2 regions of the Arthrobacter sp. SLBN-100 genome follow, and region 2 is predicted to be linked to the other one. Evidence: riboswitches for the same ligand, from Rfam matches in the RefSeq annotation. Region 2 holds a riboswitch; the other holds the start of a gene.

Region 1 (4,400 bases), 1.9 Mb from region 2:
TATATGTAGGGCCCGAAAGTGCCATACTCGGCGCGTGACGCCCTCGTATTCCTTCAAAGCCGAATTGTGGCTGTATCCCGGCGAGGCCGGTTGGCACTTCCTGACCCTGCCGGCAGAGATCGCGGACGATGTACGCGCTCAAACTGCCGGTGCCAGCAAGGCCTTCGGCTCGATCAAAGTCATGGCAAAGGTCGCGGGGCACTCCTGGCAGACTTCGCTCTTCCGTGACACCAAGAGCGGCTCATACCTCCTGCCCGTCAAAAAGGACATCAGGGATAAAGCGCGGATCAGTGAAGGCGACGAGGTGGCCGTCCAACTCTTCGTACAGGACCTCTGAGACCACGGCAACGGCTGCCGGACTTCCGGTACAGTCGCGGAGATCCAGCGAGGGGGCCGGGGCCATTTGTGTAGCTTGCGTCAGATCCAGCGAAGGAGCAGCAAGCGGCATATGGCCGCGGTGCTGGAGCGGAACCGGGACCTCGTGCCAGCCGGCGCTAAATCTGCTTGAGCGCCTGTTCCAGGTCGCCAATCAGGTCGTCCACGTCCTCGAGCCCCACGGACAGCCGCACCACACCATCGCTGAGACCGATGGCAGCGCGGCCCTCAGGTCCCATTGCCCGGTGCGTGGTGGTGGCAGGGTGGGTGATCAGGGACTTGGAATCCCCGAGGTTGTTCGAGATGTCGATGATCCGCAAGGCGTCCAGCAGTGCAAAGGCGGCTTCCTTGCCTGAGCGGCCACCCGTCGTCGCCAGTTCAAGGGTGAGCACCGTTCCGCCGGCCTTCATCTGCTTTGCGGCCAGTTCGTATTGCGGGTGCGACTTCAGCAGCGGGTACTTCACCCAGCTCACCGCCGGCTGCCGCTCCAGCCATTCCGCGATCCTCAGCGCGGAGGCGGAGGAGTGATTGACGCGCAAGGCCATGGTCTCGAGGCCCTTGGTGAGGACCCACGCGTTGAAGGGGGATAGGGAGGGGCCCGTGTGCCGCATGAGCTGCTTTACCGGGCCCTCGATGAATTCCTTGGTGCCCAGGATGGCGCCGCCCAGGACCCTGCCCTGGCCGTCGATGTGTTTGGTGCCGGAGTAGACAATGACGTCGGCGCCCAACTGGCCGCAGCGTTGCAGCAGGGGAGTGGCAAAGACATTGTCGACGACGACCGTGGCACCTGCGGCGTGGGCGAGTTCGCTCACCGCCGCAATGTCCACGATCTCCTGCATGGGATTTGACGGCGACTCGAAGAACACGGCGGTGGCGGGCTGGGACAGGGCCTCGCGCCACTGGTCCAGATCAGGGCCGTCCACGAACACAGTCTCCACGCCCCACCGCGGCAGGATCTCGTTGAGGATCACGAAGCAGGAGCCAAAGAGCGAGCGGGCTGCAACCACCCGGTCGCCTGCAGCCAGCAGGGCACCCAGGGCGGTGAAAACCGCGGACATGCCGGACGCCGTCGCAAAGCACGCCTCGGTGCCCTCGAGGAGGCGGAGCCGCTCCTGGAATGTGGCCACCGAGGGGTTGCCGTAGCGGGAGTAGACGAAGCGTTCGTCCTCGCCGGTGAAGGCCCGTTCGGCAGCGGCGGCGGATTCGTACACGAAGCCCGAGTTCAGGAACATCGCCTCGCTGGTTTCCTGGAAGTTGGTGCGGTCCAGTCCGCCGCGGACGGCCTGGGTATCGGGGCTCCAGCCCGCGGCGTCTTCGTTGAAGGTCACTTAGTTCTTTCCCAGGTTGGTAGGCAGGCCGCGGTTTTTCCAGCCGTTGACGGTGCGTTCGCCGTAACGGTCCGGCTCGCCTTCGAAGCCTTCCAGGACGTTGTAGGAGGTGAATCCTGCCTGCGTGGCGGCGATGGCGGCGGCGATGGAACGCTGGCCGGAGCGGCACAGGAAGACCAGTTCAGTTGCAGGATTCTCGGGGGCCTGCAGGCTCAAGTCCTTGATGAAATCGGGGTTGGGGATGCCGCCGGGGAAGGTCCACTGAATGAACAGCGGATCATTGTCAGTGGCCTTGGTGTCGGGGATGCCGATGTGGGCCCATTCGCCCTCGGTGCGCACGTCCACGAGGATGGCGCCCTGCTGCAGCTTGTCCCAGGCTTCCTGGGGGGTGAGGTCCCCTGCGTAGCTCATGCGTGGCCCTCGCCGTCGAATTCGAGGTCCTCGCTGGCCCCTTCCAGGTCATCAACAGCGGTGGCGACGGCGGCATCGGCGGACGCGATGGCAGCCGGCAGGACTACGGCCTGGGCCACAATGACGCTGCTGCCGTTGAAGGTTGCTGCCGGGCTGCCGTGCAGCACATAGCCCTCGGCCAAGGCGGCCGAGATCCGCTCGCAGAACGCGCGGTCATCCGCCCCGCTGATGAGGCGGTAGGACAGTTTCTCTTCAGGGGCAGGTGCGTCGGACACGACGGATCTCCTTCTCTCACGCTTGCAACTCGAATCGGTCGATATGCCGAGTATTCACCTGAGGCACCCCGCCGCGGAAGGAGGGTTGCCGACCGGCCAGTCAGGGCTTGGCGCCGGTACTCATTACTCCCCAGAAACGTAACACTTGGCGCGCGGGGCCGCACCGCCGCCGTCGTCATGTTGCGTAACTGAAGCGCCGTGAGGCAGCTTGGGGGGGCGTTACCGCGTGAATCCTGGAACGTTCGACGGCGGGAGTCGCCACGGGCGGCGAACGCGCCTGGCCTCCGCCGCTGCTATCCGCCGGTTTCTTAGGGGCCCCATCAGCGCGCCAGCACCCGCCGCACTGGAGAGCCAGCCCGGTTCGTCTTCCGCGTCATCCCCACTTGAGGAGCACCTTGGGGGCAAGTAGCGGAAACGCGAAAGGCGTGAACGCTGCCCGCCGGGGGCAGCTGTTCACGCCTTTCCATGTTCCCGCTCTTAGACCAGGCCGGGGTAGCTTGTAAGGATGTAGTCGGCGGCTGCCGGACCCTTCATGCGCAAGCCGTTGTGGCCTGCCGGCATACGGTGTTTCATGGCTGCCCAGAAGACGGACTCTTGGCCGGGCGTCTGCTGGTTGATGAAGCACCAGCTGGTATACAGGCCGTAAAGCCCGTCATCGTCGAGGCTGTGATCGTAGGCCTTATCCAAGTGGGTGGCTTCTTGGAGGAAAGTGTCGAACTGCGAATGTGCCATGACGGCGTCCCTTCGCTACGTGCGTGGTGCCGCCGTTCGGCTACAGCAGCGGGAACCTCAAAGCCCTGCACAAGGCAATGGAGTGTTGATCGAGTCTTTGGGAATCGAAACGTTCAAGGCGGCGCTAACACCTTGTCTACGCTGTAGACTTTACTCGTAGACTACAAATACAGCAAGCGTCTGGAATTACCTTCGGACACCCCTTGCTGCCGGCTCACGAACGGTAAAACACATGTCCCCGCCGAAGACTCCAGACACCGAAGGCCGCGGCCGGAAGGCCCGGCTCAGCCGCGAGCTGGTGCTGGCCAAAGCGCTCGAACTGGTGGACGCTGAAGGGCTGGATGCCTTGACAATGCGCCGCTTGGGCCAGGAGCTGGGCCGTGACCCCATGAGCCTCTACCGCTATGCGGAGAACCGGGCTGCCTTGCTTGACGGAGTGTCCGAGCTGGTCCTCAACCAGCTCGCCATCCATCCAGAGGACCCGGACTGGAAAGAGCAGCTCCGGGGCATCGCGCACAACTTGCGACTGCTCGCGCTCCAGCACCCCAATGTGGTGCCGCTGCTGGTGACAAGGCCGCTCTCCACACCGCTGGGCCTGCGTCCCCTGGGCACACTGCGTCCCCTGGAGCAGATCCTCTCCCTGCTGATCGGGGCAGGGTTTACTGCCGCAGATGCGCTGCACGTCTACCGCGCCTACTACGGTTTCCTCTATGGCCACATCCTGAACGAACTGCAGGAATACGTGGTGGATCCGGAAGAAAACGAAGCGCTGCTGCGGCTCGGCCTGCACCGGCTGCCAGCCAAGGAGTTCCCCCGGCTGAGGGCACTGGCGCCAAACCTCGCTGAGTACGAGGGTTCCGCCGAACTCGACCAGGGACTCACCATCCTGCTGTCCGGGCTTGAAGCGCAACTCTCAAAGCATCCGGCCGCCTAGCATCCGGGGAGGCACCGGCAACTACTCGAAAGAAGAGCGCCGGCGGTCCGTGGTGCGGGTGTTCCAGATGTCAGGTTTGTTCACCTTGAAGCGGCGCCCCGTGAGGGCCCGGGCTGTCAACCTGATGTAGTGGGCTTTCTCGCCCGGCTGCCACGGCTCCAGCCCCAGGCTGTCCACGGCGTCCTTGTCAGCCTGGTCCTCAATGATGCCCGTGTCCCCGCGCACCACCACGCTCCATGCCTCTTCGGTGTGGGGGTCGTAGCCGTCGATCTCAAGGGCGGCCGGCCGTTCCGCCTTGGCACTCCACAGCTTGGTGACGCCGGAGGTCCGGAACACGATGCTCCG
Region 2 (4,400 bases):
GCCGCCAACGACCGGGGCAAGGACGTGGTCAAAGCATGGGATTCAGCCAGCAACGCCCCCGCGGCCCGGTCACCAATCGCCAGCGCGCACCCGACCTCGGCCACCAGGGACCGGTCCTGCGCCGTCGCTTCCTGCGGAGACGACGCAGGGCCGTTCAACGCCTTCGTGGCCCCGGCCAGGACCGCCACCGCCAGCGCCTTCACCGCCGCGATTTTCGCCTCCGACCTCGCCACCTCGGCTAAAACATCCAACGCCGCATCAACCAAGCGCTGCAACGGATCATCGTCGGGCCCGCCAGGGACAGCGCCCTCGGAAGCGGCAGAACTTTCGCCGCCCAGTGCAGCCATGAACGCAGCGACAGCAGCCTCAACCGCTTCCTCCGCCTGCACCACTGCCGGGTTCAATTCCATACCTCCATCATCGTGTGGAGGTCTGACAAAACCGGGCGCCTCCGAACGGGCAGCGACCGAAGCATCAACCGCTTCCTCCGCCTGCACCACCACCGGATTCGCCACCATAGCTCCATCATCGTGTGGAGGTCTGACAAAACCGGCCGCCTCCGAACGGGCAGCGATCGAGGCACAAGAGGCTTCCTCAGCCTGCACCACCAACGGATTGGTTTCCATACCTCCATCATCGTGTGGGGGTCTGACAAAACCGGGCGCCTCCGAGAGCGCAGCGGCAGCACAAGTGGCTTCCTCCACCTGCAACACCGCCGGATTCGTTTCCATACCAAAATCATCGCCGGAGGGTATGACACTTTGGCGGGCTCCGCGAGCAGGGGCTCCAGCAGAAGCTTGTTTGAGCTAAGGGGGCCGGGTTCGGCAGGAAATGGATTCGGCCGCCATCAGCTGGTGACGCCGTTGTCACCGGCTGATGGCGGCCGAAGTTTGGGGGGACAGGGTGCCCAAGCGGTAACCCGGGCGCACCACAGCGATGCCCGGGCGCGGCGGCCCGGGCATCGGAAGGAAAGTCAGATTGTGACTGCTCCGGTGGCGGTTTCGAAGGTGACGGACAGGATTCCGGGCGTCCCGTGCGGTGCCACCCAGTCAACGGCCACGTCTTCGAGCGGCTTCTCTACCGGCTCGCCCAGCCACTCGGTGACGCGCGCCGCCGATCCGGCAATGGTCAGGCAGCTCATCTTGACGTTGCTGTCGTAGGCATTGGACGGGTGCAGGGACGGATCGCCCTCCCACTTAAGCATGTAGGGAACCTGGGGGTCGGCGATCAAACCGAGGATGCCGATCTGCTTCCAGACGAGTTCGCGGCCGTCCGGAAATTTCCGGTTGCCGTTCACTGCGGAACGTCCCAGCCGCTCTTCAAAGGGGACCAGGTCGTCCACTTCGACGCACCAGCCCATCCAGCCGCCGCCCGCAGCAGAGCGGGCACGGACAGCCTGTCCGAAGGGGGCCTTGTCTGAAGCGGGGTGGTCCAGGACCTCCACGACTTCGAGGTACTTGTGGCCGGCGAGCGGGATAATCATGTTCCGGGTGCCGAACCGGGGGTGTACCCCACCCTTCACTGCCTCAACGCCGAGGGCAGAGGAAATTCGTTCGGTAGTGGCCGCCAGGCCATCGTGTTCACAGGCGTAAGAGACGTGATCCATGCGCATGCCATCATCTTGGCACTTTGTGATCAGGCTCTCAGCTAAGGGTAGCCTTACTGGGATTTTGGCTGGTGAACCCCCACAAACCAGGGTCTGCCGAAATCTTCAGGACCATGTTCGTCACAATCCTGTCCGGCGCCGTGTTTGTGTTCCTACACTGAGCTCAGGTCATGAGTGCCAGCATCAAGCCCCGGCTCGCTGGCCGGCAACCCTCCAACCGCGGTGGGGTGCCCCGGGTGAGGACCTGGCTGTCCGGCAAGGGCCGGATGGCAAGCGCGGCCCGCGGTGCTTCGAGCATGCCGGGGGCCCCTGTCAAAGGAGCCTTGAATTGTCCAACGGATGGTCCTTCGAAACCCGCCAGATCCACGCCGGGCAAGTGCCGGACAGCGCCACCGGCGCCCGTGCCCTCCCCATCTACCAGTCCACGTCCTTTGTGTTCCCCAGCGCGGAAAGCGCTGCCAACCGCTTCGCCCTGGCCGAGCTGGCGCCCATCTACACGAGGATCGGCAACCCCACGCAGGAGGCGGTTGAGCAGCGGATCGCGAGCCTTGAAGGCGGCCTGGGCGCGCTGCTGCTCAGCTCCGGGCAGGCCGCCGAAACTTTCGCCGTCCTGAACATTGCCGAGGCGGGGGACCACATCGTCGCCAGCCCGAGCCTATACGGCGGCACCTACAACCTCTTCGCGCACACGCTGAAGAAGTTCGGTATCTCGGTCACCTTTGTGGCGGACCCGGACAACCTGGACCAGTGGCGTGACGCTGTCCAGCCCAACACCAAACTCTTCTTCGGCGAGGTAGTTTCCAACCCGCGGCAGGACGTCCTGGACATCGAAGGCGTGTCCCAGGTTGCCCATGACGCAGGGGTGCCCCTGATCGTGGACAACACCCTGTCCACCCCGTACCTGATCCGGCCGCTGGAGTGGGGAGCGGACATTGTGCTGCACTCGGCCACCAAGTACCTGGGCGGCCACGGTGCCGCCATCGCCGGCGTGATAGTGGACTCCGGAAAGTTCGATTTCGGCAAGGACCCGCAGAAGTTCCCCGGTTTCAACACCCCGGACCCCACCTACAACGGGCTGGTGTACGCCCGTGACCTCGGCGCCGACGGCGCCCTGGGCGCCAACCTGTCCTACATCCTCAAGGCCCGGGTCCAGTTGCTGCGCGACCTCGGTTCGGCCGTGTCGCCCTTCAACGCCTTCCTGATCGCCCAGGGACTGGAGACGCTAAGCCTGAGGGTGGAACGGCACGTGGCCAACGCCGTGGAAGTTGCCCAGTGGCTGGAAGCCCGTGGCGACGTCGAATCCGTCGCCTACGCCGGGCTGCCCTCGAGCCCCTGGTACGAGCGGGGCCGCAAGTACGGCCCGAAGGGTACGGGGGCCATTGTCTCGTTCAACCTGGCCGGCGGGGCCGATGCGGGCAAGCGCTTCGTTGACGCCCTGGAGCTGCACTCCCACGTGGCAAACATCGGCGACGTCCGCTCCCTGGTGATCCATCCGGCGTCGACCACGCACAGCCAGCTCTCGCCGGACCAGCAGCAAGTTGCCGGCGTGACCCCCGGGCTTGTGCGCCTTTCCGTGGGCATCGAGCACATCGATGACATCCTGGCTGACCTCGAAGCCGGTTTCAGGGCGGCCAAGGAGGCCAGCGGCGCCTGATCGAAACCCAGGCACGAACCGAAGGCACCCAAGCGCGGTGGCAAGCCGCGATGTCACAACCGGTCACACTCTTGGCGGCAGGCGGGGGCTGTTTCGTACACTCGATGCAGGTCATGAGTGCCAGTGACAGCCCCGGCTTGCTGGCCGGCAACCCTCCTACCGCGGTGGGGTGCCCCGGGTGAAGACCTGGCCTGCCGGTCAGACGACGGCGGGCAAGCGCGTAGAAGAGGTCTTGCCATGACGGTTACCGTCACCCGTACCACCGTTCCCGAGCATGGGATTGTCCGCTATGCCTCCATCGGTGGGCTGAAGCTGGAGGCCGGCGGATTCCTGCCGGATGTCACCCTGGCCTACGAGACGTGGGGCACGCTCAACGAGGACGGCAGCAACGCAGTCCTGATCGAGCACGCGCTCACCGGCAGTACCCACGTGACCAGGGGCGACAGTGATGAGCCCGGTTGGTGGGAACAGCTCGCCGGACCGGGTGCACCGGTGGACACCAACCGGTTCTTCGTCGTATCAATCAACATTGTGGGCGGCTGTTACGGCTCCACCGGGCCGTCGTCGCCCGCACCCGACGGCAAGCCCTGGGGCTCCCGTTTCCCCTTGGTGACGCTCCGGGACACTACCGAGGCGGAGGCCCGCCTGGCGGACCAGTTGGGCATCAGCAGTTGGTTTGCGGTCCTGGGCGGGTCCATGGGCGGCGCACGGGCGTTGGAATGGGCGGTGACGTATCCGGAACGGGTGCAGCGCTGCGCCGTGATTTCCGTGGGGGCTGCGAGCACCGCCGAGCAGATCGCCTTCGCGCAGGCACAGACGCTCGCCATCCGCCAGGACGCCAACTTCAACGGCGGTGACTACTACGGCGGGCCGTCCCCGGAGGATGGCCTTGCCCTGGCCCGGCGCATTGCCCATATCACGTACCGTTCGCCGCTGGAGCTGGACGGACGCTTCGGCCGGGCACCGCAGGCCCCCGAATCGCCCCTCCAAGGCGGGCAGCTCGCGGCGCGCGGCCGCTACCAGGTGGAGAGCTACCTGGACCATCAGGGCACGAAGCTGGTCCAGCGGTTCGACGCCAACAGCTACATCGCCATCACCGAGGCGCTGATGAGCCACGACATCTGCCGTGGACGCGGAGTC

What was found. Region 2 has a riboswitch for S-adenosylmethionine ahead of FBY31_RS20590 (bifunctional o-acetylhomoserine/o-acetylserine sulfhydrylase). Riboswitches for the same ligand answer to the same signal wherever they lie in the genome.
Region 1: another riboswitch for S-adenosylmethionine. It lies ahead of FBY31_RS12030 (DUF1737 domain-containing protein); the one in region 2 lies ahead of FBY31_RS20590 (bifunctional o-acetylhomoserine/o-acetylserine sulfhydrylase).

Annotation. Positions count from the first base shown of each region.
Region 1 is NZ_VFMY01000001.1:2,576,690-2,581,089, reverse strand. Features, by position in the region: gene FBY31_RS12045 (DUF1905 domain-containing protein) at 35-337, shown strand; gene FBY31_RS12040 (O-succinylhomoserine sulfhydrylase) at 495-1,703, opposite strand; gene FBY31_RS12035 (rhodanese-like domain-containing protein) at 1,704-2,114, opposite strand; gene FBY31_RS12030 (DUF1737 domain-containing protein) at 2,111-2,389, opposite strand; SAM riboswitch class IV at 2,403-2,517, opposite strand; gene FBY31_RS12025 (hypothetical protein) at 2,867-3,121, opposite strand; gene FBY31_RS12020 (TetR/AcrR family transcriptional regulator C-terminal domain-containing protein) at 3,354-4,055, shown strand; gene FBY31_RS12015 (pyridoxamine 5'-phosphate oxidase family protein) at 4,077-4,400, opposite strand, start outside.
Region 2 is NZ_VFMY01000001.1:4,485,519-4,489,918, forward strand. Features, by position in the region: gene FBY31_RS20580 (HNH endonuclease signature motif containing protein) at 1-410, opposite strand, end outside; gene FBY31_RS20585 (VOC family protein) at 974-1,612, opposite strand; SAM riboswitch class IV at 1,773-1,888, shown strand; gene FBY31_RS20590 (bifunctional o-acetylhomoserine/o-acetylserine sulfhydrylase) at 1,935-3,260, shown strand; SAM riboswitch class IV at 3,370-3,485, shown strand; gene metX (homoserine O-acetyltransferase MetX) at 3,498-4,400, shown strand, end outside.